3 regions of the Micromonospora sp. DT4 genome follow, and region 3 is predicted to be linked to each of the others. Evidence: predicted binding sites of a transcription regulator. Region 3 holds the regulator's gene; each other region holds the start of a gene.
The links. Region 3 encodes HrcA, which represses chaperone genes, less so after heat shock. Its sites were predicted from a motif close to GGTTNGCACNCTCNNNNNGAGNGTGCNAACC; they were not measured.
Positions count from the first base shown of each region.

Region 1: groL (chaperonin GroEL) is a predicted target of HrcA. The motif match lies at 3,039-3,069, and genes of this name have one in related genera.
Region 2: groES (co-chaperone GroES) is a predicted target of HrcA. The motif match lies at 7,245-7,275, and genes of this name have one in related genera.

Region 1 covers NZ_JBNCKT010000015.1:4,673-16,668, forward strand. The annotation lists gene ACLQ24_RS07385 (hypothetical protein) at 1-483, opposite strand, end outside; gene ACLQ24_RS07390 (hypothetical protein) at 918-1,163, shown strand; gene groL (chaperonin GroEL) at 1,222-2,844, opposite strand; gene ACLQ24_RS07400 (hypothetical protein) at 3,117-4,376, opposite strand; gene ACLQ24_RS07405 (cold-shock protein) at 4,495-4,698, opposite strand; partial or broken gene ACLQ24_RS07410 (GNAT family N-acetyltransferase) at 5,027-5,119, opposite strand; gene paaN (phenylacetic acid degradation protein PaaN) at 5,316-6,989, opposite strand; gene ACLQ24_RS07420 (hypothetical protein) at 7,040-7,210, opposite strand; gene thrC (threonine synthase) at 7,447-8,733, opposite strand; SAM riboswitch class I at 8,744-8,879, opposite strand; gene ACLQ24_RS07430 (hypothetical protein) at 8,900-9,196, opposite strand; gene ACLQ24_RS07435 (hypothetical protein) at 9,570-9,851, opposite strand; gene ACLQ24_RS07440 (DoxX family protein) at 9,925-10,374, opposite strand; gene ACLQ24_RS07445 (type I restriction-modification enzyme R subunit C-terminal domain-containing protein) at 10,563-11,015, opposite strand; gene ACLQ24_RS07450 (GntR family transcriptional regulator) at 11,183-11,416, opposite strand; gene ACLQ24_RS07455 (hypothetical protein) at 11,670-11,996, shown strand, end outside.
Region 2 covers NZ_JBNCKT010000037.1:22,115-34,110, reverse strand. The annotation lists gene ACLQ24_RS13505 (DUF4142 domain-containing protein) at 1-543, opposite strand, end outside; gene ACLQ24_RS13500 (DUF1707 SHOCT-like domain-containing protein) at 711-1,019, opposite strand; gene ACLQ24_RS13495 (ROK family protein) at 1,039-2,220, opposite strand; gene ACLQ24_RS13490 (sugar ABC transporter permease) at 2,243-3,505, opposite strand; gene ACLQ24_RS13485 (ATP-binding cassette domain-containing protein) at 3,502-4,320, opposite strand; gene ACLQ24_RS13480 (sugar ABC transporter substrate-binding protein) at 4,436-5,533, opposite strand; gene ACLQ24_RS13475 (hypothetical protein) at 5,713-5,943, opposite strand; gene ACLQ24_RS13470 (THUMP-like domain-containing protein) at 5,954-7,150, opposite strand; gene groES (co-chaperone GroES) at 7,409-7,723, shown strand; gene groL (chaperonin GroEL) at 7,794-9,443, shown strand; gene ACLQ24_RS13455 (molybdopterin-dependent oxidoreductase) at 9,569-11,173, shown strand; gene ACLQ24_RS13450 (WhiB family transcriptional regulator) at 11,361-11,744, opposite strand.
Region 3 covers NZ_JBNCKT010000163.1:181-7,704, forward strand. The annotation lists gene ACLQ24_RS27245 (enoyl-CoA hydratase-related protein) at 78-866, opposite strand; gene hemW (radical SAM family heme chaperone HemW) at 886-2,109, shown strand; gene ACLQ24_RS27255 (DUF4870 domain-containing protein) at 2,146-2,772, opposite strand; gene hrcA (heat-inducible transcriptional repressor HrcA) at 2,973-3,995, shown strand; gene dnaJ (molecular chaperone DnaJ) at 4,069-5,217, shown strand; gene ACLQ24_RS27270 (16S rRNA (uracil(1498)-N(3))-methyltransferase) at 5,219-5,953, shown strand; gene ACLQ24_RS27275 (histidine triad nucleotide-binding protein) at 6,261-6,620, shown strand; partial or broken gene ACLQ24_RS27280 (serine hydrolase domain-containing protein) at 6,617-7,270, shown strand; gene ACLQ24_RS27285 (hypothetical protein) at 7,467-7,524, shown strand, end outside.

The DNA of each region.
Region 1 (11,996 bases), on a different contig from region 3:
CGCGTTGACGGTCGGCTGCGGCAGGCCCACCTCGGCCCGTTTACCGATCCACCGCACCGCCCACGGCATCTCCGTGCCCGCCGCCGTCTGCGTCACGCCGAGGCCGATGGGGCTGGCGGGATATTCAGCGATCAGATGGCGCTCCGGCAGGACCAGCACGTAATCCGCGTTGGCCAAGTCGGCGGAGCGCCCCTGGACACCCAGGGGCACCACCCGCTCCGGGTCCAAACTGGCCAGATCCTCACCAGCCAGAGCCTGACCGGGCAGCCGCACTGGCAAGCGCACCGTGTCAGCCCGAGCGAGCGCCCCCACCACAGCCAGCCCGGCACCAACCGACATCGGCGGGACAATTATCGCCCGCGCCGCCACATCCACCGGCTGCGCCAACAACACATCCACCACCGGGGACCCGATCGGCCCGGCATCCAGGTGCACCAGATGCAGACCCGCAACCGGTGGCGCCGAAAGCACCTCAGGCAGCACCGGGCCCTGCCCCCAATGCATACCGGAAGGTACCCACGTCAACAGCAACTCAGGACAATCCAGACCCCTGAAGTCCGCCACTCCACCACTTCCCACCCACATATCCAGCGAAAACTCCCTCACGGGCAGCCCTCATGCGATCAGGGGGTCACTGATGAGGGAATGCCCGCTTGGGCATGATGCTGGCTCCGATCCGGATTCTGTTCGTCACACTATGCGATAGGCGAAGCACAGAACATGGCGGGCACGTAGATCTGGTCGCGGGTACTTACGGGTACGGCGGACGGCGCTGATGGCCCGCGCTCACCGCCGTGCACCAATCCACCATCTGCGACCCATGGGACGGCGAAGACATAAATCACAAATGTTACACGAGTCCGTTTGCCCCGCGTCGGGCATCGACGCCCCCTACCGTTTTGGTAGAGGAGGCAGCCATGACCACGGATGACGACCAGACCGAGGACGGCCCGCCGATCACCTGGAAACCGGTCGGCGAGCTGCCCGGCCAACTGCCGTTCGACCGACTGGACTACGGCGACGCCGAGCAACTGGCCGAGATGACCACCGACGGTCAGCCGGCGACCGAGGAGCCGCAGGAGATGGTGGACGCGCCGATCCAACTGCTGCCGCCGTACGACCGGGCGCAGAAGCGCCGCAACCAGCGTCCACTGCCCACCTGACGACGAACGGGGCGGACCGCGTCAGCGGCCCGCCCCGTTCGGTGTGTCGGAACTGGACTCAGAAGTCCATGTCCCCGCCACCCGGGCCAGCCGGGGCAGCCGGGGTCTTCTCCGGCTTGTCCGCGACGACGGCCTCGGTGGTGAGGAACAGCGCGGCGATCGACGACGCGTTCTGCAGCGCCGAACGGGTCACCTTGGCCGGGTCGATGATGCCCGCGGCCAGCAGGTCGACGTACTCGCCGTTGGCGGCGTTGAGGCCGTGACCCGCTTCGAGGTTACGGACCTTCTCCACCACGACGCCGCCCTCGAGGCCGGCGTTGACGGCGATCTGCCGCAGCGGGGCGTCCAGCGCCACCTTGACGATGTTGGCACCGGTCGCCTCGTCGCCGACCAGGTCCAGCTTGTCGAAGGCGGTCTTGCCGGCCTGCACCAGCGCGACGCCACCACCCGGGACGATGCCCTCCTCGACGGCCGCCTTCGCGTTGCGAACGGCGTCCTCGATGCGGTGCTTGCGCTCCTTGAGCTCGACCTCGGTGGCCGCGCCGACCTTGATCACCGCAACGCCACCGGCCAGCTTGGCCAGCCGCTCCTGCAGCTTCTCGCGGTCGTAGTCGGAGTCGCTCTTGTCGATCTCGGCCCGGATCTGGTTGACCCGGCCCTGGATCTGCTCGGCGTCACCGGCACCGTCGACGATGGTGGTCTCGTCCTTGGTCACCACGACCTTGCGGGCGCGGCCCAGCATGTCGACGCCGACGGCGTCGAGCTTGAGGCCGACCTCCTCGCTGATGACCTGACCACCGGTGAGGATGGCGATGTCGGCGAGCATGGCCTTGCGGCGGTCACCGAAGCCCGGCGCCTTGACGGCGACCGACTTGAAGGTGCCCCGGACCTTGTTGACGACCAGGGTGGCCAGGGCCTCGCCCTCGATGTCCTCGGCGATGATCAGCAGCGGCTTGCCGCCCTGCATGACCTTCTCCAGGATCGGAAGCAGGTCCTTCACCGACGAGATCTTGCTGTTGACGATCAGGAGGTAGGGGTCGTCGAAGACGGCCTCCATGCGCTCCGGGTCGGTCATGAAGTAGGCCGAGATGTAGCCCTTGTCGAAGCGCATACCCTCGGTGAGCTCCAGCTCCAGCCCGAAGGTGTTGCTCTCCTCGACGGTGATGACGCCTTCCTTGCCGACCTTGTCCATCGCCTCGGCGATGATCTCGCCGACGCTGGTGTCACCAGCGGAGATGGAGGCGGTGGAGGCGATCTGCTCCTTGGTCTCGACGTCCTTGGCGAGCTTGGACAGCTCCTCCGAGACGCTCGCGACCGCAGCCTCGATGCCCCGCTTCAGGGCCATCGGGTTGGCGCCGGCCGCCACGTTGCGCAGGCCCTCGCGAACCAGGGCCTGGGCCAGGACGGTCGCCGTCGTCGTGCCGTCACCGGCGACGTCGTCGGTCTTCTTCGCGACCTCCTTGACCAGCTCGGCGCCGATCTTCTCGTACGGGTCCTCGAGCTCGATTTCCTTGGCGATGCTCACACCATCGTTGGTGATGGTGGGGGCACCCCACTTCTTCTCGAGCACGACGTTGCGGCCCTTGGGGCCGAGGGTCACCTTTACGGCGTCAGCGAGCTGGTTCATGCCCCGCTCGAGGCCACGGCGAGCCTCTTCGTCGAACGCGATCATCTTGGCCATACGGCGTTGTCCTCCTGGACACTCACGGGCCACCCGAGATGTGTGCCCCGGATGGGCCGCCTGGTGTACGCACCTTGGGACGTCGCCACCTGGCGACGACGACGTCCTTCGGCCGGGCCGGATAGCCCGCGACGACCGGCCATGTGCTGCCCCGGCGTCTCCACACCGGCACAACCAGGCCCCACCGTCCCGACCATTGGCACTCACGGTATGCGAGTGCCAATGACTTGTTTAGCACTCTCACCTGCCGAGTGCAAGCACGATGAGCCCGGTCAGCCGAGTTCCGCGGCCAGTGTGGCCCCGTTCACGGGCCCTTCGTGAGCGCGTTGCTCCGCGTACGTGATCAGCAGACCGACCAACTGGACGAGGTGCGCCGGCAGGGCCAACACCGCCGCGAGGCCGATGACCGCCACCACCCCGACGGCGGTGCCCGGGGACGCGAACGGATCCGTGCCGAGCGCGGTGGTGCCGGCCGATTCCAGGAAGCTGGGAACCAGGGTTCCGATGATCACCGCCACACCCACCAGCGCCACCCGCCCGAGCAGCATCCCGAGCCGGTCGTGGAACATCCGGAACGACCGGCCGATCGGGTTGTCCCGCTCGAACAGGTAGACCGGTCCGGCCATGCTCAACGCGAACGCCAGGTAGATGCCCGGCAGGACGCAGAAGCAGATTCCGACGCCGATGAGCAGGCTGACCAGCAGAGTCCAGCCCCACGCGCCGAGCGCCCGGCGCAGCCCGTACCGCAGCGCCGCGTCGAGGCGGGCGGGCCGGCCGGCCGCCTGCTGGGTGATCACCCAACTGCCCGCGGCCCAGCCCAGCGCCTGCACCAGGCCGATCACCAGGCTGCCGCCGACCAGCACGACGACGAGGGTCAAGAGGCCGGTGGCGAAGTTGTCCGGGAACCCGGCCGACGGGTTCGTCTCGGCCTGCGCCTCCCAGCCGGGCGACGGGTCCACACCGAACGAGATGACCGAGAGCACCGCCGCCGGCAACACCTGCGTGAGCAGCATGATCGGCACCAACTGCCGCCAGCCCCGGCGAAGCGCGCCCCAGAACCGCTCGAACCAGGCACCGATGCCGGCACCGGGCGGAGTGACCAGGGGGTCGTTCGGGTCGAGGCCGTAACCCGGCGGGTACCAGCCGACCGGCGCCCCCGGGTACCACGGCTGTCCGCCGTAGGGACCAGCCCCCGGCGGGTAGCCGCCGACCGGAGGCGAGGTCCAGCCCTGCGGCGGCGGGGCGTGCTGACCCCAGGCTCCCTGCGCGGGGTCCCAGCCCGGCGGCGGACCGACGGGCGGACTCCAGGCTCCCGGCGCGGGGTTCCAGCCCTGCGGCGGTACGCCGACGGGAGGCATCGCGACGCCGGACTCGGCCGGCACGCCCGGGGCCGCGCCGGACGAAGGCGGCATGCCCGGGGCCGCACCGGACTCGGCCGGCGTGCCGGAGCCTTCGGCGGGTGGGGTGGGGTCGGACGGGCCCGGCTCACCCGGCCCGGAGGGCGTGGCGGGTGGCGGCGTCTGGTCGGTCATGAACCCTCCTCAGCATCGGCTGGAACGGTTCACGATCTTCCCGGGCGGGCGTCCGCGCCGCAGCCCCGACTCGCCAGCCGATCGGGGGGAACCGCCGGCGAGCAGATCGGGGAATCGGTCAGCCGATGACGCGGACGTGCTCCGCCTGCGGACCCTTCTGGCCCTGGGCGATCTCGAACTCCACCCGCTGGCCGTCGTCGAGCGCCTTGTAGCCGTCCATCTCGATCGCGGAGAAGTGGACGAACACGTCCTGACCGCCGTCCACGGCGATGAAGCCGTAGCCCTTCTCGGCGTTGAACCACTTCACGGAACCCTGTGCCACGGTGCACTTCCCTCACTCTGCGCGGCGTTGCCTGCCCGGACGCCGGCACGGCCGGACGCCCTCGGACCACCGCTCCGGCGATCGACGACGACCGCTGAAAGAGGTGATCGAAATCGCACGCTACACGAGGAGTGACGGTCGCGCACGACCACAAATCGGGCATGGACCAGGGCGCCTCGACCGCGCTGACTGATTCATGACGATGGTTGCCTTTGGCCGGATGTAGGCGATCTGGCCGCCGTGTATCGCGGTGCGCATCCGCCCCTGTGGTAGGCCGGTCGGGCCGCGGCGTCCGCCAACGTCTCCAGGAAGGCCAACGGCGAGCGACCGTTCCGCCGGCGTGCCCGACGAGCCGACCGCCCGGGTCCGCGACGAACTGCGCGTTGTGGGGACCGGTCGACGTGTACGCCACCCGGGCGGCAACTCGTTGTCCGAACGATCCGGGGCTGAACAAGTGAGCCCGTCCCAGGGCAGAACCCCGGTGATGTCCTAAGGCCGCAACGTCAGCGACAACCGCGTCCACGTGAGGGTTTCCGGGGCAGCCCGCCCCGCGCGGGGATCAAGCCTGACCGCCCGGAGCGGGGCGGGCTGCCCCGGAAACCCCTAACCACAACCAGTCAGACAGGGCGGCGGGACTGCACGATGCGAAAGCGGTTCGCCACGTACGCTCCGTCCGTCAGGGTCGAGTTGGCCGCCGCGTTGGCGCCGCTGCCGTGGAAGTCGGAGAAGGCCGCCGACTGGTTCACAAAGACACCGCCGGTGAGGTTGCAGGACAGGTGTACCCCGACCTCGACGGCGACCGCCTCGGTGGCGTCCAGCACCGCCTCGTCGGTCGAGTAGACCCCGGCGGTCAGCGCGCCCTTCTCGCCGACGGTCTTGCGCAGCAGCTCCAGGCTGTGCGCGGTGGAGTCGGTCGCGATGGCGAACGAGATCGGCCCGAACCACTCCCGGCCGTACGTGTCCGCGTCGCCGGCGGTCAGCTTCACGATCGTCGGGGTACGCACCACCGCGTCGGCGTACGACGGGTGGGCCACCGTCCGCGACTCCAGCACGGGCGAGCCGACCTTGGTCACCTCGGCCAGTCGCTCCAGCACCCCCTCGTTGACGATCGCGCCGGTCAGCTCGACGCCCCGGGCCGGGTCGGCGGTGAGCTTGCCGACCGCCGCGGCGATCCCGCCGGCCACCTCGTCGAAGCTCTTGTGCCCCTGATCGGTCTCGATGCCCCCGGCCGGGATGAGGATGTTCTGCGAGGTGGTGCACATCTGACCGCTGTAGAGGGTCAGCGTGAAACCGAGGTTGCGGCACATGCCGGCGAAGTCGTCGGTCGAGTCGATGACCACCGTGTTCAGGCCGGCCTTCTCGGTGTAGACCGATGCCTGCCGGGCGTGAGTCTCCAACCAGTCGCCGTACTCGGTGGAGCCGGTGAAGTCGACGATCTTGACGGCCCGGTGCAGGGCCAGGTCGCTGGCGAGCTTCTCGCCGGGCGCCTCGGCGGCCAGCAGGACCAGGTTCGGGTCGAAGCCGGCCTCGGCCAGCACCTCCCGCGCGTACTTCACGGTGATCGCCAGCGGCAGCACCGCGCGCGGGTGCGGCTTCACGATCACCGGGTTGCCGGTGACCAGCGAGGCGAACAGCCCGGGGTACGAGTTCCAGGTCGGGAACGTGTTGCACCCGATCACCAGCGCCACGCCACGCGGCACCACGTGGAACGTCTTGGTCATCCGCAGCGGGTCGCCCTTGCCGGCGGCCTTCTCCCAGCCGGCGGTGCCCGGGTGCCGGGTCATCTCGGCGTACGCGTACGCCAGCGCCTCCAGCGCCCGGTCCAGCGCGTGCGCGCCGCCGGCCTGGAAGGCCATCACGAACGCCTGCCCGCTGGTGAACTGCACCGCGTTGGCCAGCTCGAAGATGTGCTTGTGCAGCCGGTCGAGGATCTCCAGACAGACGCCCACCCGGGCCTGCGGACCGGCGTCGCGCCAGGCCGGCAGCGCGGCGGAGGCGGCGGCGACCAGCTCGTCGGTGCCGGCGTGCGGGTAACGCACCGCCAGGTCGACCCCGAACGGGCTCGTCTCGGTGGCGATCCGCCCGCCGGTGCCCGGCTGGTCGAGCGGAAAATCACCACCGAGGTACGCCTCGAAGGCGGCCTTGCCGTCGGCGGCGGCGGTCTCGCCGTACACGCGGGGGCTGGGGGACTCGGGATAGGCGGACCAGTAGCCCCGCTCCGTGATCGCGGCCAGCGCACGGTTGAGGGTGTCGGCGTGCCTGTCGTACAGGGGATGCGGGGTCTCCGTCATGCCGCCATCATGCATGACGGAGCTCCGCGAACAGTAGGGGCGCAGACCCGTCAGAGGGAGCGGGTGCCGGGCATCGGGGGGTGGAATTGGGCGTCGAAGCGTTGCCGGCAGGACGGCGGGAGGTCGGGCAGGTCGGCCTCGGTGGCCGCCGCGCCGATCCGGTACGCCTCGTCGACCGCGGCCCGGTCGGTGCCGTCGAACGGCGCGATCGTGATGCTCATGCGGGTGAGCCTGGCAGGAGCAAAAGCGACAGGGCCAGCGATTATTCGCTGGCCCTGTCGGACGTGGTCGGGAGGGACATTCGCACAACGCCTCCGGCGTTGGGTCGCAAGAACTTCAAAAGTCTTCGGCGAAATGCCCTCCCGCACGGAGCATCTTGCGCCGTCCGGTTCCTGCCGTCAAGTCCTGAGCGGCGGGTTTTCCACACTCACAGCGAAAACCCAGTCACCGGGCGGATTCAGCCCAGGAGCCCCGCGTCGCGGGCGGCACGCAGGGACGGCTTGATCTGGTGGGTCGGGCCGACCTGGGCGGCCACCGCGTCAATGGTCTTCAGACCCTCGCCGGTGTTGAAGATGACCGTCTCCGCCGTCGGGTCGAGCCGACCGGACTCGACCAGCTTGCGCAGCACCGCCGCGGTCACGCCGCCCGCCGTCTCGGCGAAGACGCCGGTGGTACGGGCCAGGTCGCGGATGCCGGCGCGGATCTCGTCGTCCTCGGCGTACTCCATCCAACCGCCGGTGCGGCGCACCGCCTCCAGGGCGTAGAGGCCGGCGGCCGGGTCGCCGATGTTGAGCGACTTGGCGATGCCGGTGGGCTTGACCGGGGTGATCGTATCGGTGTCGGCGTGCAGGGCCGCCGCGATCGGGTTGCAGCCGGCCGACTGCGCCCCGAAGACCTTCCAGCCGCCCGCCGGGGCCTCCACCAGGCCGATCTCGACCAGCTCGGAGAACGCCTTGTCAATCTTGGTGAGCAGTTCGCCGCTGGCCATCGGGATGACCACCTGGGCCGGAATCCGCCAACCGAGCTGCTCGGCCACCTCGTAGCCGAGGGTCTTGGAGCCCTCCGCGTAGTACGGCCGGACGTTCACGTTGACGAACGCCGTGTCCTCGAACTCGTCGGTCTCCACCAGCTCACCGCAGAGCCGGTTGACGTCGTCGTACGAGCCGTCGATGGCGACCAGTTCGCCGCCGTACACCGCGGTGGTGATGATTTTTCCCTGCTCCAGGTCGCAGGGGATGAAGACGATCGAGGGCACGCCGGCGCGGGCCGCATGCGCGGCCACCGAGTTGGCCAGGTTGCCGGTGGAGGCGCAGGCGAACCGGGTGAACCCCAGCGCCTTCGCGGCGGTCAGCGCCACCGAGACGACCCGGTCCTTGAACGAGTGGGTCGGGTTGGCGCTGTCGTCCTTGACCCAGAGCGGCGCGGTGATGCCCAGCTCGGCGGCGAGGTGCGGCGCCGCCACCAGCGGGGTCAGCCCCGGATCGAGGGTGACACGGGTGGCCGGGTCCTGCCCGGCAGGCAGCAGCGCGGCGTACCGCCAGATGTTGTTCGGGCCGGCCTCGATCTGCTGGCGGGTGACCGCGGCCAGGGCCGCGGTGTCGTAGTCGACCTCCAGCGGACCGAAACACTCGTAACAGGCGTGCTGGGCGGCGAGCGGGTAGCGGGCCGAACAGGCGCGGCAGACGAGGGCGCGGGCGGGGCTGGCGGAGGTGTCGATGCCGGAGGCGGCGAGCGTCGACGTCATGGCGAGAGTCCTCTCATCTTTCCCCGCATCGCACGGTGCGGCGGGGACGGAATTGGCACCTGCCCCGCCGGTCGCTCAGCAGTGAGCGCGCGGGGTGGTTGCCGGGGCGTCGTCGGGCCGTATCCCTCAGCCCCTCTGGATGAGGTATGCAGTTGTGCCGTCGAGTCTAGGCAACGTTGCCCGGCGCCTCCACCGGGCATCCCAGCAAGTGGGTCAGCGGGAGGCCACCGTCACCGGGTAGACCACCGCGACGGGATCGGTGACCGCCGTCGGCCGGGGCGGCGACGAGCACGGCGTACGCCAGTTGCGGAGCGACCGCCACGAGGTCGGCAGCGGCCGGCGCGTGCTGCCATCCGACGGCGGCCGATCCCTCACGGAGCAGCAGGATGGCGACCAGGACGACGGCGGCGAGGCCGCGTGCGGCAGCTTCGACTTCGGCGTCTCGAAGGTGACCCGAAGTCACCACCTCAAGGTGCTGCGCGAGGCCGGCCTGACCCGCACCCGGGCCGCCGGCACGAGCCGCCTGGTCCGACTGCGCCGCGACGAGGTGGACACGCTCTACCCCGGCCTCCGGACGCGGTCCTCACTCCCCGCCCACTCGCATAGACAAGACAGGGCAGTGTCGCCAAAACGGGGTGGTGTGATGCCCGTGAGATGCGCTCAGTTAGCCATGGCCGCCCGCCGATCACGTTTGCCTTCCATGACAAATCCACCGTCTCACCGCGCACGGTCGGCGTCATACTGGTACAACAGGTCGGGCTCACCCCCGAGGAAGCCAGGGAGGTGCTGAAAAATGCCTGAAAACGTCATCGATCCTCTTCATCGCCGCGGTTCCCTCAGACACCCTTCATGATCTTTCCATGCAATTTCATCCGTCCGGCGATGCAGCGGTAGTGGTGTGCAACGTAGCTGACGAGCTCCTGTGGTCGTTTCATCTCACCAACGCCGAGGATCTTGACGTTGAGGCCCGACCACTGGGCGACCTCGGACTTTCCGGCGAAACCACGATCGCGGAGGTCATGCGCCAACGCCCGGCGGGCTTCCCAGCACCGGCTTTGCTGGCTAGTTGAACGGGTAACGGACGGCAGCCCATCGGCCCGCGAACTTCTCGGCTCCACTTTGCGCGACTGTGACAAGCGCGTCGCCGAAGCCGATTCACCGAAGCTCCGGCGACGCGCGTTACGGGTGCGGTCAGGCGTTTACCGGGCTGGGCTCGGCCATCGACGGCGCCGGCGCGTCGGCGCGACGCCGGAACAGCAGCGCGTCGAGCGCCCACGGGCCCGAGCCGAGCGTCGCGACCAGCAGGAACGACCAGCAGAAGAGGGCTGCCAGTTCACCGCCGTTACGTAGCGGCAGCAGGTCGTCCGGCTGGTGCACGACGAAGTAGGCGTACGCCATCGAGCCGGACGCGAGGAGCGCGGCGGGTCGGGTGAAGAGCCCGACCAGCACCAGCGCGCCGCAGATGAGCTGGATCAGGGCGGCCCACCAGCCCGGCCAGGTGCCGAGCGGTACCGCCTTGCCAGTCATCGGGTTGCCGCCGAACAACCCGAAGGCCGAGGAGAGGCCGTGCAGCGTGAACAGCAGGCCGATCACGATGCGGAACAGGGAGAGGGTCGGCCCGCCGAGCCGAGAGACGTTCATGGAGACCTCCATCGAAGGGGACAGATCTCTCCCATGATGGGGCCTCAAGGCATCGATGTTAATAACATCCTTGATGGTGGGAAAATCCCCGGCGGGAGCACTCGGAGCGCGATCACCTGGGCCGCATTTGCCCTGATTTGATCCGCCCGCAGCGGTGGCCTTCGCGCATTGGGAGCGCTCCCGAACCCTCAACGTACCGGCTGGCGTAGTACCCGTACACCCTGTCGAGCTGCCCCGAATGTGGGGCAAGCGGCTGCCACCAGTGCGGCGACTCGGTCGCTACGCCACCTCGCTCGCCGAGATGGCTTGTACTTGATCGACCGGAGGATCGAGACCATGCGGTCGGCATCATCGTTGGAGAACAGCACCTCGGGACCGCGCGGGGCGACGCCGTTGAACGGGGACTCGTAGAGGCGCCCCGGTTCCATGACACCGTTCATCGTCAGGTCGTTGATGATCAGGTTGATGAAGTCGAGCTGGGCGCCGTTGAGTGTGCGGTCGATCAGGAATTCGCTGAACGCCTCTTGAGCCGCCGCCCTGTCGAGCCCGGTCAAGGTGCGGATGAACAGCCCCAGGCCCTCGGAAGCCCGCCGGGCTTGGTCGATGTCCTGCTTGTCGCCAACGCCGCTCTCGCCGAGCATCCGCTCCAGCCCGGCATCGCTGATGACGGTACTCGCAGGCGCGAGTCCGGCAGTCCTGCAACGGATCGGAGGCCAACCGACTGGTGCTCGCCGATCGGTGCAGGAAGCGCGCACACTGCTGCACCTGTCGATGGACAGCCTTCGGGGCTATCTACGCTCGATCTGATCTATACGCTCTCGGGCTTCTCGGCGACGTAGGTGCCCTTGCCCTGGTGCCCCTCCACCAAGCCGCGCTCGCGGAGAATCCGCAGCGCCTGCTGGGCCGTCGTGACACTGATCTTGTACTGCTCGGCCAGTTGCGCATAGGTGGGCAGCTTGTCCCCAGGGGCCAGCTCACCCTCGTCGATCTGCGTGGTGATGGTGTTCACGACACGGATGTAGTCGGCAATGCGGTTGGGCATCAGGTAGCACTCCTCGCTCGGCCCAACCATTGCAACACGCCAACTTAGTTACCTACAACTTCGATGTTGACGTAGATAACTTAGACACCTACTGTCGGAGCTGCGAACCTCCTCGCTCGGCAGCAGGAGCTTCGTCCCTCCGGGTGTACGCCCGGACTGCCGGGGCAGCGCGCAGGACGGCTCGGATGTCCCCCATCCGGGCTGGTTGTCGCGCTGCCCCGGCACCCCGACGACCGCACGAGGAGGCTCAACGATGACCGTGACCGAGGCGAGCGCCGCCTGGGAAATCGACCAGGTGGCCGGCGAGGTGCGCGAGACGTACCTGGCGGTGGCCGCCGCGACCGTCCTGTTGGAGCGGACCAGCGCCGGCTGCGCCCACCCGGCGATCCGGCACGCGCGGCGTCGCGGAGACGACGCGCTCGACCTGGCCGGCGACGCGGAGCGGCAGCTCAGCGACGGTGTGAGCCGGCTACGTACGGCGGCCGGTCAGCCCAGCATCGGTGACCTGGTCGAGGTGCTGGACACCGCCCGCGACCAGTTCAATGCCGCCGCCGCGCGGGTCGGTCAGCTTCCGGCGCGG
Region 2 (11,996 bases), on a different contig from region 3:
CAGCATCTGCATGTGGTGCATGACGAAGCCGTTGGCGTCCTCGCAGAGCTTGCGGACCGTCGCGTCGCGGGTGCTGGCCCGCACCGCGCCGATCACCGGGAAGATCTTGCCGTGGGCCACCCGGAGCCGGGTCACGAAGATCTGGTCGAACCGGGCACCGGAGGCCTTCTGCATCTCCGACAGCCAGCCCTTCTGCTCGGCCGTCGGCTCGGACGGAATTGTCGCGCCGAGTTTGTTGGCCGCCTCGACGACGAGCTCGTCGAGCTTCTGGTGCTCGCCGGCGATGTTGGCGCCGATCTCCCGTACCTTCGCCGACTGTCCCTTCTCGGCGGCCATCTGACCGGCCGGCATCTCCCACAACCCGGCCAACCGCACTCCGTTGAGGAGCGTCATGTCGGCGGCGTTGAGCTGCTGCCCCCCGGAGGGGGCGGCGATGGCCACGCCGGGCAGGACACCGACCCCCGCGACGATCGCGATGAGCAACATCGCCGCGCGGTGCATCCGGTTGCCCGGCCGGCGACGGGCCAATCTGAGCGGTGCCATGTCTGCGGTGCCTCCTCGGTCCGGACCGAACGCGTCTGGACCGGGCAGCCGCACCCTGCCGGCAGCCCGTCCGCCCACTGGTACGGACTGATCGTCTGATCAGTTCACCGGGGCGGGCCGTCGAAATGCGGGCCGGGCGTGTGGAGGGGCTGCACGTGCGACGCGGATCAGCGGGTGACGGCGAGGAAGCCGCCGAGCAGCAGCAGGGTGAGCGCGGCGACGGCGAAGAGGACCAGCAGCTCCCGGCGACCGTGCCCGATCGGGTCACCGCCTCCGGCCGCCGCGGCTGCGGGGTCGGGCAGTGCCGGCAGGTCCCGCGTCAGGGCGGCGAGGTCGCCGAGGGTACGGGAGGTCCACACCGCGCCGACCCGCTCGGAGAACTCGTCCAGGGTGAGGCGACCCGCCGTGGTGTGTCGGTGCAGCTCGGCGACCACCCGGTGGCGGTCGTCGTCGGAGGCGCGCAGCTGGACGTCCACACCGGACAGGGTACGCGGCTCAGCCCACGTCGAGGGGGTCGGCGAGGAGCCGTTCGAAGGCCAGTTCGGCGGCGCCGATCAGGGGCGCGTCCGCACCGAGTTGCGGGGTGCGCAGCCGGACGTGTTCCAGGCAGGCGCCGAGGGCGTTGGAGTTGAGCCGGCTGCGGATCTGGGCAGCGGCCGCGAGGTAGAGGTCGCGCATGGTGCCGCCGAAGATGACCATCTCGGGGTTGAAGACGTTGACCAGGTTGGCCACCCCGAAGCCGAGCCAGTCGCCGGCCTGGCGTACCGCCGTCTGGGCGTGGGCGTCCCCCCGATCGGCGGCGTCGAAGACGGCCAGCAGGGCGTCGCGTCCCCGCGCGTCGGACCGTCCGGCGGCGCGCAGCAGACCGTGCTCGCCGATCTCGGTCTCCCAGCAACCCCGGGCGCCACACTCGCAGGGCCTGCCGTCGCGGACCACCTTCATGTGGCCGACCTCGCCGCCGTACCCGCCGTGTCCGGTGAGCCGGCGCCCGCCGGCGATGATCCCCGCGCCGACACCGACGTCGCCGTACAGGTAGATGACGTTGTCACAGTCGGCCGCGACGCCCCTGGTGTGCTCGGCGAACGCCGCCACGTCCGCCACGTTGCCGACCGTGACCGGTACGTCGAGGCCCATCTCGGCGACGAGCGCCGCGCCGATCGGCTCGTCCACCCAGCCGGTGGTGGGGCCGAGCCGGACCAGGCCGTCCTCCCGACGGACCATGCCGCAGACGGCGACGCCGGTGCCGACGCAGATCGCGTCGCCGGGCACCGCCTGCTGCATCTCCTTGACCGCGCCGGCCAGCAGCGGCGCGGCCTCCGCGGCGACCAGACCGCGAGGCCGGTCCAGCTCCCGGCGGTCCAGCACCGCGCCGCCCAGGCCGACCCGGGCGGCGCGCAGCCGGTCCACCTCGACGGAGTACGCGTACGCGTACACCCGGGCCGACTCGGGCCGGACGACAATGGACGGTCGTCCGGCCCGGCCGGTCTCCTTCGGCGTTCCCTCGCTGACCAGCCCGACGCCGGCCAGGTCGGCGGTGAGCGCGCCGATGGTGCTCCGGTTCAGTCCCAGCGCGGTGGTGAGCTCGGCCCGGGTGGTCGCCCCGTGGACGTGCACGTGCCGCAGCAGGGCCCCGAGGTTCTGCCTCCGGACCTCCTCCTGGCTGGGTGCCGGGCGCATGCTGGTGCTACCTTCCGCGCGGTCAGCGGGTGCCGGTGGCTGCCGCGCGACGGCGGGAGAGCGCGTCGACGCTGGCGGCGAGGAGCAGCACGACGCCGGTGACCACGTACTTGACTCCCGCGCTGTACCCCATCAGGCCCATCCCGTTTTCGATGACCGCGACCACCGCGCCGCCGAGCACGGCGTCGAGGACGCGGCCCTTGCCGCCGAAGAGGCTCGTGCCGCCGATGACGGCCGCGCCGACCGCGTAGAGCAGTACGTTACTGCCCCCCGTGTTCGGGTCGACCGAGTTGGCCCGGCTGGCCGCCACGATGCCTCCGACGGCTGCCATCGACGAGCAGATCATGAAGACCGAGATCTGGATGCGGTCGACGCCGATGCCGGCCCGGCGGGCCGCCTCCCGGTTGCCGCCCACGGCGTAGATGTGCCGGCCGTAGCTGGTGCGTTGCAGCACGAAGGTCCAGACGACCAGCAGCACCGCGATGATCGGCACCACGATCGGCACGCCCTTGAGCGAGCTGATCAGGACGTTGCGGCTGCGCTCGAGGTTGAGGACGTACACGGCCGTGCCGAGGATGATGGCGAGCCCGGCGATCCGGAGCGCCACCACCGCGATCGGGTCGGTGATGAGGCCGCGGGCCACCCGGTTGCGGTGCCGCAGCAGTTGCACCGCCGCGTAGCCGACGACCGCGAGGATGGCGAACGTCCAGCCCAGGGCGGGGGTGAGGTTGCGGTTGGCGATGGCGACCAGCACGTTGTCGCGGACGGAGACGTTGGTGCCATCCTTGACGAGCAGTAGCACGATGCCCTGGAAGGCGAGGAAGCCGGCGAGGGTGACCACGAAGGACGGAATGCCGATCTTCGCGACGAGCAGACCGATGGTGGTGCCGATGACCAGACCGGTGGCGATCGCCGCGAGCACGGCGACCCACCAGGGGTAGCCGAGCACGGTGACCACGTTGGCCAGCACCGCCGCGCAGACGCCGCTGGCGAAGCCGGCGGAGAGGTCGATCTCGCCGAGCAGCAGCACGAAGACCAGACCCATCGCGATGAGCGTGACCGCGGCGCCCTGGGTGAAGAGGTTGGCGAAGTTGCCGGCCGACAGGAACGACGACGGCCGCATGACCGCGAACACGGTGCAGAGCACGATCAGGCCGAGTACGGCCGGCAGCGCGCCGACGTCGCCACCGCGTACCCGACTCAGGTAGTTGCGGGCGTGCCTCCCGACGGTCGGCGGCGGTGTGACGGCCGCCGGGCCGTCCTTGCGCACGGCGGTGGTGGTCATCGGGCGCCTCCTGAAATCGAGTCGGCCGGTTGCGGGCCGTCGCCGTTGCCGCCCGGGTCGGTGGCGCGGCCGAGCCCGCCCGAGCGCCCGGCGGTGATCAGCTCGACCACCTGGGCGTGAGTGATGTCGGTGGTCTTCACCTGGGCGACCATCTGGCCGAGGTACAGCGCGGCGATCCGGTCAGAGACGGCGAAGACGTCGTTCATGTTGTGCGAGATGAGCACCACGGCCAGGCCGTTGTCGGCGAGGCGGCGGACGAGTTCGAGCACCTGGGCGGTCTGCGCAACGCCGAGCGCCGCGGTCGGCTCGTCCAGGATGACCAGTTTACTGTTCCAGAGCACCGCCTTGGCGATGGCCACGGTCTGGCGCTGACCGCCGGAGAGGCTGGACACGTGCTGGCGCAGCGAGGTGACCGTTCGGATGGAGAGCCCGGCCAGTGTCTCGGCGGCGAGCTGTTCCATGGTCGGCTCGTCCAGGACGAGGCCGCTGCGCTTCTCCCGGCCGAGGAACATGTTCTGCACGATGTCCAGGTTGTCGCAGAGCGCCAGGTCCTGGTAGACGACCTCGATGCCGAGCGCGGCGGCGTCGCGGGGGCTGCCGATGTGCACCGGCTCGCCATTGAACAGGAACTCGCCGGCGTCGGTGGGGTGGATGCCGCTGATGCACTTCACCAGGGTCGACTTGCCGGCGCCGTTGTCGCCGACCAGCGCGGTCACTTCGCCCGGGTGGACGGTCAGGGCGACGTCGCGGAGCACCTGGACGGGACCGAAGCTCTTGTCGATCCCGCGGAGCTCCAGCAGGGGGGTCGCGGACACGGGGGTCTCCTTCTTAAGGGAGGGTCGGGGCCCGTCCGGCGGGCGCCGCCCGGCACGGGAGGGGTGCTCCCGTGCCGGGCGGCGGTGGTCGTCCCGGCGGGTACTGCGGCGTCGGTCAGCTGATGCCGGCGTCGGCGCAGGCCTTGGCGTACGCCGCGGTGCAGACCTCTTCCTTGGTCACGTAGCCGTCGGCGATGACGTCCTTGATGGTGTCCTTGTAGATGGCCTTCGGGGTGAGCAGCACCGAGGGGACGTCGCGGTTGCCCTCGGGGTCCTTCACCGTCTGGCCGGTGTCCTTCTTCTCGCCCTTGGCGAGCGCGATGGCGAGGTCGGAGGCGGCCTTCGCCTCTTCGCGGACGGCCTTGTAGACGGTCATGCACTGGTCACCGGCGAGGATGTTCTGCAGGCCCTCGGTGCTGGCGTCCTGGCCGGTCACCGGCACCTTGCCGTTGAGCTTGTTCTTCTTGAGGATCGAGATGGCGGCGTTGCCGAGGCCGTCGTTGGCGGCCAGCACGCCGTCGATCTTGCCGCTGGCCTTGGTGAGCTGCTGCTCGAAGATCGTCGCGGCCTGCGCGTTGTCCCACGCCGGCACCGAGTCCTCGGGGCCCTTGGTGTATTCCTTGGAGTCGAACTTCGGCTTGAGCACCGAGTCGTAGCCGGCCTTGAACAGGGTGGCGTTGTTGTCGGTGGGGGAGCCGTTCAGGTACGCCACGACGGGGTTCTTGGCGTTCTTCTCAGTCAGGCACTTGGACAGACCCTCGCCCTGGAGCTTGCCGACGGTCTCGTTGTCGAAGCTGACGTAGTACTGGGCGGAGCCGCCCAGGGTGAGCCGGTCGTAGTCGATGGTGGCGACGCCCTGCGACTTGGCCTTGTCGAGCACGGCCTTGCCGGTGCCGGAGTCCAGGTTGACGATCATCAGGGCGGTGACGCCGCTGGTGATCATCTGGTCGGCGATGGTCTGGAAGGCGGTCTTGTCGTTCTGGGCGTTCTGGATGTCGTACTTGACGCCGGCGGCCTTGAAGGCCTCCTCCAGGAACCGACGGTCCGCGGTCTCCCAGCGGGCCGAGGATTTGCTGTCCGGGAGGATCACGCCGATCTTCGGGGTCTTGGCGGAGCCGCCGGCGTCGGAGCCGGAGTCGTCGTCGCCGCACGCGGTCAAACCGCCGGTCGCGAGCAGGCCCACGGCGGCGATGGTGAGGATCCCCTTACGCATGTGCAGGGTCCTTTCGGAGGTGGGGGAGGTGTTGTTTTGTTGTGTCCGGCAACGTATTTCGCGTCACACCAGCACCACAAGACCGCGCAGGTCCCAAGTTTGTTGGAGGCGATAACAATTCAGCAACGCGACTGTTACTCCCCGGCCATCGCGCCGGGCGGTCGATGTAACGAAATGCGTCAGTGGCTCTGCAGCGGCGCGGTGCGGGCCTCGGTCGACGCCACCAGGTCCGCTGCCGCCAGTTCGAGTTGCAGGCCGCGCCGGCCCGTCGAGACGTAGCTGGTCGGCAGATCCAGCGCCGAGTCGGCGCCGTAGTTCGGGGCGTCCGGCGAGACCCGGTACGGGTGGGTGCGATGCGCGATCCCACGCTTGACCAGTAGCGCCGTCGCCGGCGTGCCCTGTCCCGCCACGTCGACGGCGCTAGTCGACCGGTCGGCCGATCAGCACGGTCGGGGCTCCGGCGACGCGGGTGAGCACCAGGCTCGCCGCCTGGTCGCCGGCCAACCGCAGATCCCGCCGTAGCTGCTCCGGGGTGAGTGCCGAGCCTCGTTTGAGGATCTCCACCCGGCCCACCCGGCGCTCGCGCAGCAACGCCCGCAGTCGCTTGAGCGAGAACGGCAGCACGTCGGTGATCTCGAGGCAGCGCGCGTACGGGGTGCGCGTCGGATGGTCGGCGTAGAGGTACGCGATGCTCGGATCGCCCAGGGTGGCGTCCAGTTCGGTGGCCAGCTCGGCGACGAGGTGCGCGCGGACCACCGCCGCGTCCGGGTCGTACAGGTAGCGGCGCGGCGACCCGACCGGTGCGTCGTCGGCGCCCGACCCGGTGAGCTGACGGCGGTCGTTCTCGACGCCCCGCTGGCGGTAGAGGGTGGCGCGGCGAGGCACCTCGGCGAGTTCGCCGCACCAGAGCGCGGCCTCGACCAGGTCGCCGTCCACGGAGACCCACTCCGCCTCCGCTCCCGCCGGGATGAGCGCGTGCTCCAGGCCCGGCGCGACCTTCACCACCGTGCGCGGCACCCGCTCGGCCAGCCCCGTCACGAAGTCCCACGGCGGCGAGTAGGCGCGCGGATCGAAAATCCGTCGACCGGTGCCGGTGGCGCGTCGGGCCGGGTCGCAGAAGACGCCATCCACCCGGGACACGTCGAACGCGGTCGCGTCGCCGCACTCGACCGTGAACAGGTCGGCCAGCCCGGCAGCGGCGGCGTTGGCAGCGGCCATTTCCGCGGTCACCGGGTCGGCCTCCACCCCGTACACCCGGATTCCGGCGCGGGCTGCGGCCAGGGCGTCGGCGCCGAGGCCGCACCCGAGGTCGGCCAGGGTCCGCACTCCGGCCGCGTGCAGCCGGGCGGCGCGACGGTCGGCGACCACCCGGCGCGTGGCCTGTTCCAGGCCGGGGCGGGTGAGGAACATCCCGGCGGCGGCCGGGCCGAATTTGCCCACCGCCCGGTGGCGCAGCTCGGCCTGGGTGAGTGCCGCCGCCGCCAGCGTGGGCGGCACCCCGGTCGCGCGCAGCGCCGACGCCGCGGTCAGTGGGTCGCCGCCGGCCAGTTCGGCCGCCGCCGCGAGGGCGGCCGACCCCTCGGGGGTACGCAGTGCCGAAAGCTGATCGAGATCCACCTGCTCATTCTCCCGGCCCAGGTGAAAATACCGCTGGCGGGGCGCGACGCGCTGGCACTCTCCTTGACGGAGTGCTAGCCACGGAATAACCTGCGATTAGCACTCTCACCCTGAGGGTGCCAGCTCCCGGGTCTCGTGACCCGGGCGCGCACGCCAGGCGGACCGGCACCCGCGACGACGGCCCCGCCCGGTGGCATGAGGCAGATTGACGCTGGTCAGCCCCGCTGGCCGGCAACGAAACCAGTACCCCAGGAGGGTATGCCCGTGACTACCGCGACCAAGGTTGCGATCAAGCCGCTCGAGGACCGCATCGTGGTCCAGGCGAACGAGGCTGAGACCACCACGGCGTCGGGCATCGTGATCCCCGACACCGCCAAGGAGAAGCCGCAGGAGGGCACCGTCCTCGCTGTCGGTCCGGGGCGCGTCGACGACAACGGCAACCGGGTTCCGGTTGACGTGCAGGTCGGCGACACCGTCCTCTACTCGAAGTACGGCGGCACCGAGGTCAAGTACGCCGGCGAGGAGTACCTGGTGCTCTCCGCCCGCGACGTCCTCGCGGTCATCGAGAAGTAAGCAACCGATCAGTGTCGCTGCCCCGGTCCGGCTCGCCGGGCCGGGGCAGTGGCGCTTCGAAGGGACATTCATGGCGAAGATCCTCAGCTTCTCGGACGACGCCCGACACCTGCTGGAGCACGGTGTCAACGCCCTCGCGGACGCGGTCAAGGTCACCCTCGGCCCGCGCGGGCGCAACGTCGTCCTGGACAAGAAATTCGGTGCGCCGACGATCACCAACGATGGCGTGACCATCGCCAAGGAGATCGAGCTCACCAACCCCTACGAGAACCTCGGCGCGCAGCTGGTCAAGGAGGTGGCGACCAAGACCAACGACGTCGCCGGCGACGGGACCACCACCGCGACCGTGCTGGCGCAGGCGATGGTCCGTGAGGGCCTGCGCAACGTGACCGCCGGGGCCAACCCGGCCGGCCTCAAGCGGGGCATCGACGCGGCGGCCGCCAAGGTCTCCGAGGCGCTGCTCGGCCGGGCCGTCGAGGTCACCGGCAAGGAGTCGATCGCGAACGTGGCGACGATCTCCGCGCAGGACGCCACCATCGGCGAGCTGATCGCCGAGGCGATGGAGCGGGTCGGCCGCGACGGTGTCATCACCGTCGAGGAGGGCTCGATGCTCACCACCGAGCTGGACGTGACCGAGGGTCTCCAGTTCGACAAGGGCTTCATCTCGCCGAACTTCGTCACCGACCTGGAGGGTCAGGAGTCCGTCCTGGAGGACGCGTACATCCTGGTCACCACCCAGAAGATCTCGGCGATCGAGGAGCTGCTGCCGCTGTTGGAGAAGGTCCTGCAGAACAGCAAGCCTCTGCTGATCATCGCCGAGGACGTGGACGGGCAGGCGCTCTCCACCCTGGTGGTCAACTCGCTGCGCAAGACCATCAAGGTCTGCGCGGTCAAGGCCCCGGGCTTCGGCGACCGGCGCAAGGCCATGCTCCAGGACATCGCGATCTCTACGGGCGCCGAGCTGGTCGCCCCGGAGCTGGGCTACAAGCTCGACCAGGTCGGCCTGGAGGTGCTCGGCACCGCCCGGCGCGTCGTGGTCGACAAGGAGAACACCACGATCGTCGACGGCGGCGGCCAGAAGACCGAGGTCGACGACCGGGTGGCCCAGATCCGCAAGGAGATCGAGGCCTCCGACTCCGACTGGGACCGGGAGAAGCTGGCCGAGCGGCTGGCCAAGCTCTCCGGCGGCATCGCCGTGATCAAGGTGGGTGCGGCGACCGAGGTCGAGATGAAGGAGCGCAAGCACCGCATCGAGGACGCCATCGCGGCGACCAAGGCCGCGGTCGAGGAGGGCACCGTGCCCGGCGGCGGCGCCGCCCTGGTGCAGATCCTCCCCGTGCTCGACGACGATCTGGGCTTCACCGGCGAGGAGAAGGTCGGCGTCTCGATCGTGCGCAAGGCGCTGGTCGAGCCGCTGCGCTGGATCGCGCAGAACGCCGGCCACGACGGCTACGTCGTGACCCAGAAGGTCGCCGGTATGCAGTGGGGCAACGGCCTCGACGCCGCCACCGGCGAGTACGGCGACCTGGTCAAGTCCGGCATCATCGACCCGGTCAAGGTGACCCGCAACGCCGTCACCAACGCCGCGTCGATCGCCGGCCTGCTGCTCACCACGGAGAGCCTCGTGGTGGAGAAGCCGGAGCAGCCCGAGCCGGCCGCCGCCGGTGGTGGGCACGGCCACGGCCACGGCCACGGCCACCAGCACGGCCCGGGCTTCTGACCCGGTAGCGACACCCGTCCCGGGGCACACCGTCGTACGGCGGTGTGCCCCGGTTCGTCTGCGCGATCATTACCAACCACTGACGTCGTTGGCGACCTGCCCTGATGATCGCGCACACTGGGCCGATGAGCACCACGTCACGGCGGTACGCCGCGCTGGCCGGAGTCACCGCCGCCACCGTCGCGATCGGCATCGCGGAGCCGGTGGCGGTGCTGACCGGCCCCCGGTCGGCGCCACTGGTCGCGGTCGGCGGGGTGGTCGTCGACGCCGTCCCCGAGCCGCTCAAGCAGTTCGCCATCGACGTCTTCGGCACCGCCGACAAGGTCGCCCTGCTGACCGGAACGGCCCTGCTGCTGGGCGCGTTCGCCGCGCTGCTCGGAATGTTGGCGGTCCGCCGGCTGGCCCTGGGCATGGCCGGTATCGCCGCCTTCGGCGTCGTCGGCGTGGCCGCCGCGCTGTCCCGTTCCGGCGCGGACGTCTTCGACGCGCTGCCGTCACTGATCGGCGGCGGGCTCGGCGCCCTGGTGCTCTGGCTGTTCATCGCCGGCCCGTTCGAGCTGGAACCCTGGCCCTGGACCCCACCCAGCACCCCCCACCCGGCCGTTGCGGACGGCCCTGTCGAGCGGCCGGTGACACCGGCCGCGCCCGTCGAGGGCGTCGATCCGGAGTCGCGCCGACGGTTCCTGACCGGCACGGGTGTGCTGCTCGGGACGGCGGCCGTGGCCGGTCTCGGCGGGCGCTGGCTGTCCGGACGGCGGGGCGTCTCGGCGGCCCGGGACGCGATCCGGCTGCCCGCGCCGGCCGCCCCCGCGCCGGCCGTGCCGGCGGGCGCGGATCTGTCACTGGCCCAGCTCGCGCCGTACGTCACCCCGAGTTCCGGGTTCTACCGGATCGACACGGCACTGGTCGTGCCGCAGGTGAACCCGGACACCTGGCGGCTGCGCATCCACGGCCGGGTGGGTACCGAGCGCACCTACAGCTACGCCGACCTGCTGGCCCGGCCGTTGGTCGAGCGGTACGTCACGCTGGCCTGCGTCTCCAACGAGGTCGGTGGGGACCTGATCGGCAATGCGCGCTGGCTCGGCGTACCGCTGCGGGAACTGCTGGACGAGGCCCAGCCGGACGAGGACGCCGACCAGGTCGTCGGCCGGTCGGTCGACGGTTGGACCTGTGGCACACCCACCGCGGCGCTCCGCGACGGGCGGGACGCGCTGCTGGCGATCGGCATGAACGGCGAACCGCTGCCGGTCGAGCACGGGTTCCCGGTGCGGATGGTGGTGCCCGGTCTCTACGGATACGTGTCGGCCTGCAAGTGGGTGACCGAGCTGGAGCTGACACGCTTCGCGGACTTCGACGCGTACTGGGTGCCGCGCGGGTGGTCCGCCCAGGGGCCGATCAAGACCCAGTCGAGGATCGACGCGCCACGGCGGCGCAACCGGCTGACCGCCGGCCCGGTGACGGTGGCCGGCGTGGCCTGGGCGCAGCACCGGGGGATCAGCCGGGTCGAGGTACGCGTCGACGACGGCCCCTGGCAGGAGGCCGAGCTGGCCCCGACGGTGTCCGTGGACACCTGGGTCCAGTGGTCCTGGCGCTGGGATGCCACGCCGGGCGAGCACCGGCTCCAGGTCCGGGCAACGGACGCGACAGGCGAGACACAGACCGACCACACCCAGGGCGTCGCCCCGGACGGCGCGACAGGCTGGCACACCGTCCCGGTAAACGTCCGCTAACCCGCTAACCCGCGCCCCGGCCCTCACCCCGGCCCTCACCCCCGGTGATCATGAGGTTGTTGCCCCGGCCAGCGGCGTGTCGTGGCGATAACTTCATGATCACCGGGGTCAACCCGGGATGGCGGACGCGGGAACCGCGCTCCCGCCCAGCGGGAGCGCGGTTCGCGGTGTCGGGGTGTGTGTCGGGTCAGGCCACGTTGCGCTGGGCCGGGACCGTCGACTTGTGCGGGCGGCCCAGGCGGGCCTCCAGGCGGGCCACGTCGACGCGAATCTGCCGGCGGTCCGCCAGGTCCTCCCAGCCGACAGCGAGCAGGCGCAGTCGCTCCGACTCGCTGAAGCCGCCCCACACGCCGTATGGCTCGCGGACGGACAGGGCATGCGCGGCGCACTCGGCGCGGACCGGGCAGGCGCGGCAGACCGCCTTGGCGGAGGACTCCCGCCGCAGCCGCGAGGATCCACGCTCCCCGTCCGGGTGGAAGAACTGCGCGCTGTCCCGGCCTCGGCAGGCACCGAGCCGCTGCCAGTCCCAGAGGTCGACGATGGGTCCGGGCAGTCTACGTACGTTCGACATCAGCACCCCTCCTCCCGCGCGGCACCGCGAGAATGCTTGTGGCCGGCTTCCGGGCGGCGGGCCGCGCAGGCGCACCGTTCCCGGCCTGGACCCCCCGGTACCCAGGTCACCGCCGGCTCACACGTCTGTGATCGAAAACGCCCGGCGAGTTGTGGCTTTTGCCCCATCTGTCGGAAAAGTTCAGATGATTGCCGGGAACCTCCTCCCCAGCCGACGCCGTCATGGTCTGCTCGTGTGCGGAGAGGAGACCAT
Region 3 (7,524 bases):
GGAGGAGGTCGCCGAGCTGGTGGTCTTCCTCGCGTCCGACCGGGCGCTGCCGCTCGCCGCAGCGCCCGCCCGGATGCTCAGACGTCGAGAGCGGGCACCCATCGCGCCTGTCGCTTTTCCCGGAACGCCGTGACCCCCTCGTGCCCCTCGTCGGAGAGGAAGTAACCGGTCGAGAGGGCGGACAGCCGCGCCAGGTCAGCCCGCAGCTCGGCGGTGCCCGGCCGGCGCAGCAACTCCTTCGCGCCGGCCAGCGCGCCGGGCGCCCCGCGCACCAGCGAGTCGCAGTAGCGCCGTACCGCGTCGTCCAGCCCGTCCGCCGGCACGGCGGCCGTGACCAGGCCGATCTCGGCCGCCCGTCGGCCGTCGAAGGTGTCGCCGGTCAGGTACAGCTCGGCGGCGGCACGCGGGTGCAGGCGGGGCAGCACGGTCGCCGAGATCACCGCCGGGATCACCCCGATCCGTACCTCGGTGAACGCGAACGTCGCCTCGTCGGCGCAGACCGCCAGGTCGGCAGCGGCGATCAGGCCCAGACCACCGGCTCGCGCCGGCCCGGCGACCCGCGCGAGCACCGGCTTCGGGCACTCCCAGAGCGCCGCGAGCACGTCGCCCAGCATGCCGGCGGGCACCGTCCCGCTGGCGTACGCCGCAGCGGTCTCCTTCAGATCCGCGCCGGAGCAGAAGACCGGGCCGGCGTGATCGAGCACGATCACCCGGACCGCGTCGTCGGCCACCGCGTCCGCGAGCCCGGCCAGCAACTGGGTCATCAGGGCGGTGGAGAGCGCGTTGCGGTTGTGCGGGCTGTCCAGGGTGAGGGTGGTCACCCCACGGGCCGTGGTGACCCGCACGAGGACGTCGGGAGAGGTCATGCCGGGCACACTAGTGGCCATGCCCGGCGTCCTTCCAGATGGTGAGACCGTCCCCGTCGACGGATCGCTGCCCGCCACCGCCACCGCGGCGGTCGGCGCGCGCGGCTTCGGCGTGTACGTCCACGTGCCGTTCTGCGCCAGCCGCTGCGGCTACTGCGACTTCAACACGTACACGGCCGCCGAGCTGGGCGGGGGCGTCAGCCGCGAGTCGTACGCCGACTCCGTGCTGGCCGAACTGGCGCTCGCCTCCCGGGTGCTCGGCGACAACCCACCGCCCCGCGTCGACACGGTCTTCGTCGGCGGTGGCACGCCAACCCTGCTGCCCGCCGACGACCTGGCCCGCATCCTCGACGGCATCGACCGCACCTGGGGGCTCGCCGCCGACGCCGAGGTGACCACCGAGGCCAACCCGGAGTCGGTCACCCCGGAGTCGTTGCGGCGGCTGCGGGCGGCCGGCTACACCCGGATCTCGCTGGGCATGCAGTCCGCGTCGCCGGGAGTGCTGGCGATCCTGGACCGCAGGCACAGCGCAGGCCGGGCCACCGCCGCCGCCCAGGAGGCGCGCGAAGCCGGGTTCGACCACGTCAACCTGGACCTGATCTACGGCACCCCGGGGGAACGGGCCGAGGACTTCGCCGCCACGCTGGAGCAGGTCGTCGCCGCCGGGGTCGACCACGTCAGCGCGTACGCCCTCATCGTGGAGGACGGCACCCGGCTCGCCGCCCGGATGAAGCGCGGCGAACTGCCGTACCCCAGTGACGACGTGGCGGCGGACCGCTACCTGGCCGCCGAGGCCGCCCTCGACGCGGCCGGCCTGTCCTGGTACGAGGTGTCGAACTGGGCGCGCACCGAGGCGGCCCGGTGCCGGCACAACCTGCTCTACTGGACCGGCGCTGACTGGTGGGGCCTCGGCCCCGGCGCACACAGCCACGTCGGCGGGGTGCGTTGGTGGAATGTGAAGCACCCCACGACGTACGCCCAGCGGTTGGCCGCCGGGGCGTCACCCGGCCTGGCCCGCGAGGTGCTCACCGCCGACGAGGCGCACATGGAGGACGTGATGCTCCGGGTGCGGCTCGCCAGCGGCCTGCCGTTGGGAGTGCTCGACGCCGCCGGCCGGGCCGGCGCCGAGCAGGCCCTCGCCGACGGCCTGCTGGACGCCGGGAGGTACGCCGCCGGTCAGGCGGTGCTGACCCTGCGCGGCCGCCTGCTCGCCGATGCGGTCGTGCGCGACCTGCTGCCCTGACCTGCCGGGACCGGCCGGGGGAGCGGCCGGCCCGGATCACTTGACGAGGTTGGCCGAGAGCGGGTAGCGGTACTGGCTGCCCTCGTTGGCCTTGATGCCGGCGATGATGCCGAACACGGCCCCGAGGATGACGGCTGCCGCGACCCCGATGAAGCCGATGAGGATGCAGGACAGCACCCAGCCGACCAGGCCGACGATCGACCAGATGAGCTGGAAGTTGAGCGCCGACACGGCGTGCGCCCGGACGGTCGGGGACTGGTTGCCCCGGGCCAGCAGCGCCACCAGCGGAGCGATCCAGCCGAGCACGCCACCACTGATGATCATGCCGGCCGCGCCGCCGAAGTGCGCGACCAACGCCCAGGTCTTGTCCTCGTTGTTGGCGTAGCCGCCGCCGGGGCCGCCGTACGCGCCGCCGGTCGGATAGCCGCCAGTCGGGTAACCGCCCGGTGGGGGGTAGCCACCCGGCGGAGGGTAGCCGCCCGACGGCGGTTGGTCACCGGTGGGCGGCGGATAGCCACCGGCCGGGGGATAGCCGCCCGGGCCGGACGCCCCGGACAGTGGTGCGGTGGGCGGCTCGTCCGAGTAGGGCGAGCCGGGGGGAGTCGGCTCCGGCGGGTAACCGCCGGGGTCTCCCGCGCCGGGAGGGCGAGGTGGTTCAGTCATGGTTGTCACGGTAGGTGCCGATGGCAATGTCGCACCAGTGCGACACCGTCGGGCCGGTCCGGCGGCGCGGACAGCGAGGAGCTTGATCATCGCGTCGGCGGGGGCGCCGACGTAGACTGGCACTCGTTACAGTCGAGTGCCAGGACGGCCGGTCGGCCCGGATGGGCCGGCGGGCCGACGTGCGACAGGAGGTGCGGAGGATGGGTCTGGACGACCGCAAGCTCGCCGTGCTCCGCGCCATCGTCGAGGACTACGTCTCGACCCAGGAGCCGGTCGGCAGCAAGGCGCTGGTCGAGCGGCACCAGCTCGGGGTTTCCCCGGCGACGGTCCGCAACGACATGGCCGTGCTGGAGGAGGAGGGCTACATCCGGCAGCCGCACACCAGCGCCGGCCGGGTGCCCACCGACCGTGGCTACCGACTCTTCGTCGACCGGCTGTCCCGGGTCAAGCCCCTCAGCCCGGCCGAGCGGCGGGCCATCGAGCGCTTCCTCGTCGGCGCCGTCGACCTCGACGACGTGGTCCACCGCACCGTACGGCTGCTCGCCCAACTGACCCGTCAGGTAGCCGTCGTGCAGTACCCGAGCCTGGCCCGCTCCTCGGTACGACACCTGGAGCTGGTGCCGATCTCCACCACCCGGTTGATGCTCGTCATGATCGCCGACACCGGCCGGGTGGAGCAGCGGCTGGTGGAGCTGCCGGGGCCGGTGCCCGCCGACGACGTCACCGACCTGCGTCGCCTGGTCAACGAGAAGCTCGCCGGGGAGCGCATGTCGGACACGCCTCCCCTGGTCCAGGCGCTGGTCGAGGAGGCGCCGGTGCAGCTGCGCCCCGCCATGACCACGCTCTCCACCGTCCTGCTGGAGACGCTTGTCGAGCGGCACGAGGAACGCATCGCCCTGGCCGGCACCGCCAACCTGACCCGGGGTGGTTTGCTCGACTTCCAGGGTTCGCTGCGGCCGATCCTGGAGGCGCTGGAGGAGGAGGTCGTGCTCCTCAAGCTCATCGGCGAGACCGAGCCCAGCACGACCCGTGTGCTGATCGGCGACGAGAACGAGTTCGACAACCTGCGCGCCGCCTCGGTGGTCAGCACCGGGTACGGCCCGGGGGCGACCATCGTGGGCGGCCTGGGGGTGCTGGGGCCCACCCGAATGGACTACCCCGGCAATATCGCCATGGTGCGCGCCGTGGCACGCTACGTGGGCGAGCTGCTGGCCCAGAACTGACCAGTCAGGGCCGACGGCCGGCTGCGGCCGCCGGTCGGCGCAACGCGAGACGAACATGAGGACACGGAACGCAGTGGCCAGGGATTACTACGGCATCCTCGGTGTCAGCCGGGAAGCCTCCGATGACGAGATCAAGCGCGCCTACCGCAAGCTGGCGCGCCAGTTCCACCCGGACGTCAATCCGGACCCGGAGGCCCAGGAGAAGTTCAAGGACATCAACGCCGCGTACGAGGTCCTCTCGGACGACCGGAAGCGGCAGATCGTCGACCTGGGTGGCGACCCGCTCGCCCCGGGAGGCGGGGGCGCGGGCGGCCCGGGTGGTCCGGGCGGCGCCGGCCCGTTCGTCGGTTTCCAGGACATCATGGACGCCTTCTTCGGTGGCGCGGCGGGTGGCGCCGGCCGTGGGCCGCGTCCACGGACCCGGCCGGGCGCTGACGCGATCCTGCGCCTCGAACTCGACCTGCACGAGACGGCGTTCGGCGTCGAGGCCCCGATCACCGTCGACACGGCCGTGCTCTGCACCACCTGCTCGGGCGCGGGCACCGCGGCCGGCACCCACCTGGCGACCTGCGAGGCGTGCGGGGGTCGGGGCGAGGTGCAGTCCGTGCAGCGCACCTTCCTCGGCCAGGTGGTCTCGGCCCGGCCGTGCACCGTCTGCCAGGGCTACGGCACGACCATCCCGCACCCCTGCCCCACCTGTGCCGGCGACGGCCGGGTGCGCACCCGCCGCTCGCTGACCGTCAAGATCCCGGCCGGTGTCGAGGACGGCATGCGGATCCGGCTGGCCCAGCAGGGCGAGGTCGGCCCGGGCGGCGGCACCGCCGGCGACCTCTACGTGGAGATCCACGAGCGGCCGCACGACGTCTACTCCCGCAAGGGCGACGACCTGCACTGCCGCGTCACCGTGCCGATGACGGCCGCAGCGCTGGGCACCCGGCTCACCATCAAGACGCTGGACAGCGAGGAGACCGTCGACGTCAAGGCCGGCACCCAGCCGGCCAGCACGCTGCGGCTGCGCGCCCGGGGCGTACCGCACCTGCGCGGCACCGGCCGGGGTGACCTCTACGTGCACCTCGACGTCCGGACGCCCATCAAGCTCGACCCCGACCAGGAGAAGATGCTGCGCGACTTCGCCAAGACCCGTGGTGAGGAGGTCGCCGAGCTGACCAAGCAGGGCGGCTTCTTCTCCCGGATGCGCGACGCGTTCAACGGCCACGCCTGACGTGTCCGCGCCGCTGTTCCTGGTCGACGCGCTGCCCACCGGCGACGCGTTGACGCTCGACGGCCCCGAGGGGCACCACGCCGCCACCGTGCAGCGGCTGCGGGTCGGCGAGGAGCTGCTGCTCGCCGACGGCCGGGGTGGCACGGCCGCCGCCGTGGTCACCGCCGTCGGCCGGGGCAGCCTGGAGGTCGCCGTCACCTCCCGGGGGTACGCGGACGCGCCCGTACCCCGGATCGTCACCGTGCAGGGCATCGCCAAGGGTGACCGGGGCGAGCTGGCTGTGCAGGCGATGACCGAGGTCGGGGTGGACGAGATCGTGCCCTGGGCGGCGTCGCGTTCGGTGGCCCAGTGGCGCGGCGACCGGGGCGTACGCGCCCGGGAGAAGTGGGTAGCCACCGCCCGCGAGGCCGCGAAGCAGGCCCGCCGGCCCTGGTTGCCGGTCGTGGCCGGTGCGCCGGACGAGTCCACCGCCACGGTGGCCCGCCGGATCGCCGGCGCCGCCACCGGGTTCGTCCTGCACGAGGAGGCCGACGAGCGGCTCACCACCGCCGAGCTGCCCTCCACCGGTGAGATCGTCCTGGTCGTCGGCCCGGAGGGTGGCATCGCCCCGGCCGAGCTGACCGCCTTCCGTGAGGCCGGCGGCCGGCCGGTACGACTCGGGCCGGCCGTGCTGCGCACCTCCACGGCCGGCGTGGCCGCGCTCAGCGTGCTCGCCACCCGCCTCGGCCGCTGGTAACCCCACCTCCCGCTGCGACGGGTCGTGCCCGACCCAGACCACCGTGTGGGTGTCCTTTGCTCTGCTTCAGCGGAGGCAACAGTTCCTGCTCTGCCTCAGCGGAGGCAACAGTTCCGGCATTCGGGTGTTGCCGTGATTGAAGCAGAGCAAAGGACGCGACGAGCAGGTGGGAGGCGCCGGCCGCGTGGCGGCCCTCCGCACCGCGCAGATACTCGGTGACCATGTCGGTCGCCACGAAGCCCGGCGCGACGGTGGCCATCGCGATGCCATCCTGCCTCAGCCGTGCCTTCGTCCTTACACTGCCCCGATGGGATCCGACTGCCTGTTCTGCCGCATCGTCGCCGGGGAGATCCCGGCCACCGTGGTCCGCGAGACCGACACCACGCTCGCCTTCCGCGACATCGACCCGAAGGCCCCGGTGCACGTCCTGGTCATCCCGAAGGAGCACTACGCCGACGTCGCCACCCTCGCCGAGGGTGACCCGGCGCTGGCCGGCGCGGTGCTGGCCACGGCCGCCGCGGTGGCCGAGGACGAGGGGCTGCTCGGCGACGGGTTCCGGCTGATGTTCAACACCGGGGCGTACGGCGGGCAGGAGGTGTTCCACGCGCACGCCCACCTGCTCGGCGGTGCGCCACTCGGCCCGATGCTCGCCCGGGACCTGACGTGACGGGCGGCTCCGACGCGTACGCCCGGTTGGACCGGCTGGTCCGCCGGGTGCAGGCCGACGCCCGTGTCCCGGCGGTGTCGGCGGCGCTGCACCGGGCCGACCGCCCGCTGTGGAGCCGCACCGTCGGGGGCACCGGCACCGACAGCCCGTTGGGGCCGGGCACCCAGTTCCGCATCGGCTCGGTCACCAAGACCTTCACGTCGGTGCTCACCCTCCAGTGCCGCGACGACGGACTGCTGGATCTGGACGACCCCGTGGGTCGGCACCTGGACCTGCCGGCGCACGGCGAGCTGACCGTACGCCGGCTGCTGTCGCACACCGGCGGCCTGCAACGCGAGCCGTTCGGCGACGTCTGGGACACCCTGCACGCGCCGGACGCCGAGCAGTTGGTGGCCGAGCTGGACCGCGCCGAGCGGGTGTTGCCCACCGGCCGGCGTTTCCACTACTCCAACCTGGGCCTCGCGGTGCTCGGCCTGCTGGTCGGTCGGCTGCGCGGCGGAAGTTGGGCGGAGGTGCTCGCCGAGCGGGTGCTGACGCCGCTGGGGCTGACCGACACGACGGTGGCCCCCCGGCCCTCGGCGGCCACCGGCTACCTGGTCGACGCGTACTCCGACGAGGCCCCGCGCTTGGGTAGCTGTCCCAGCCCGCCAAATATCTGATCTTGGTTGAGGGTGCTACAGGCGGTTCGGCCCCGCGCAGCATTTCGTGCTGGCGGGGCCGGTCGCTACTGATCGCGGTGGTGTCAGTGGACGGCGTGGCGCTCGGGGAGGGCGAGCGGTTCGAGGTTGTCGTCTTCGTCTCGGTCGTCCTCGGGCTCGGCGGGGCTGTAGAGGTCGCTGCGGCGAGATGGCCAGCGCCGAGCACCAAAGGGCCACCGGCGGCCGACCGGCCCCCATTTTCGGTG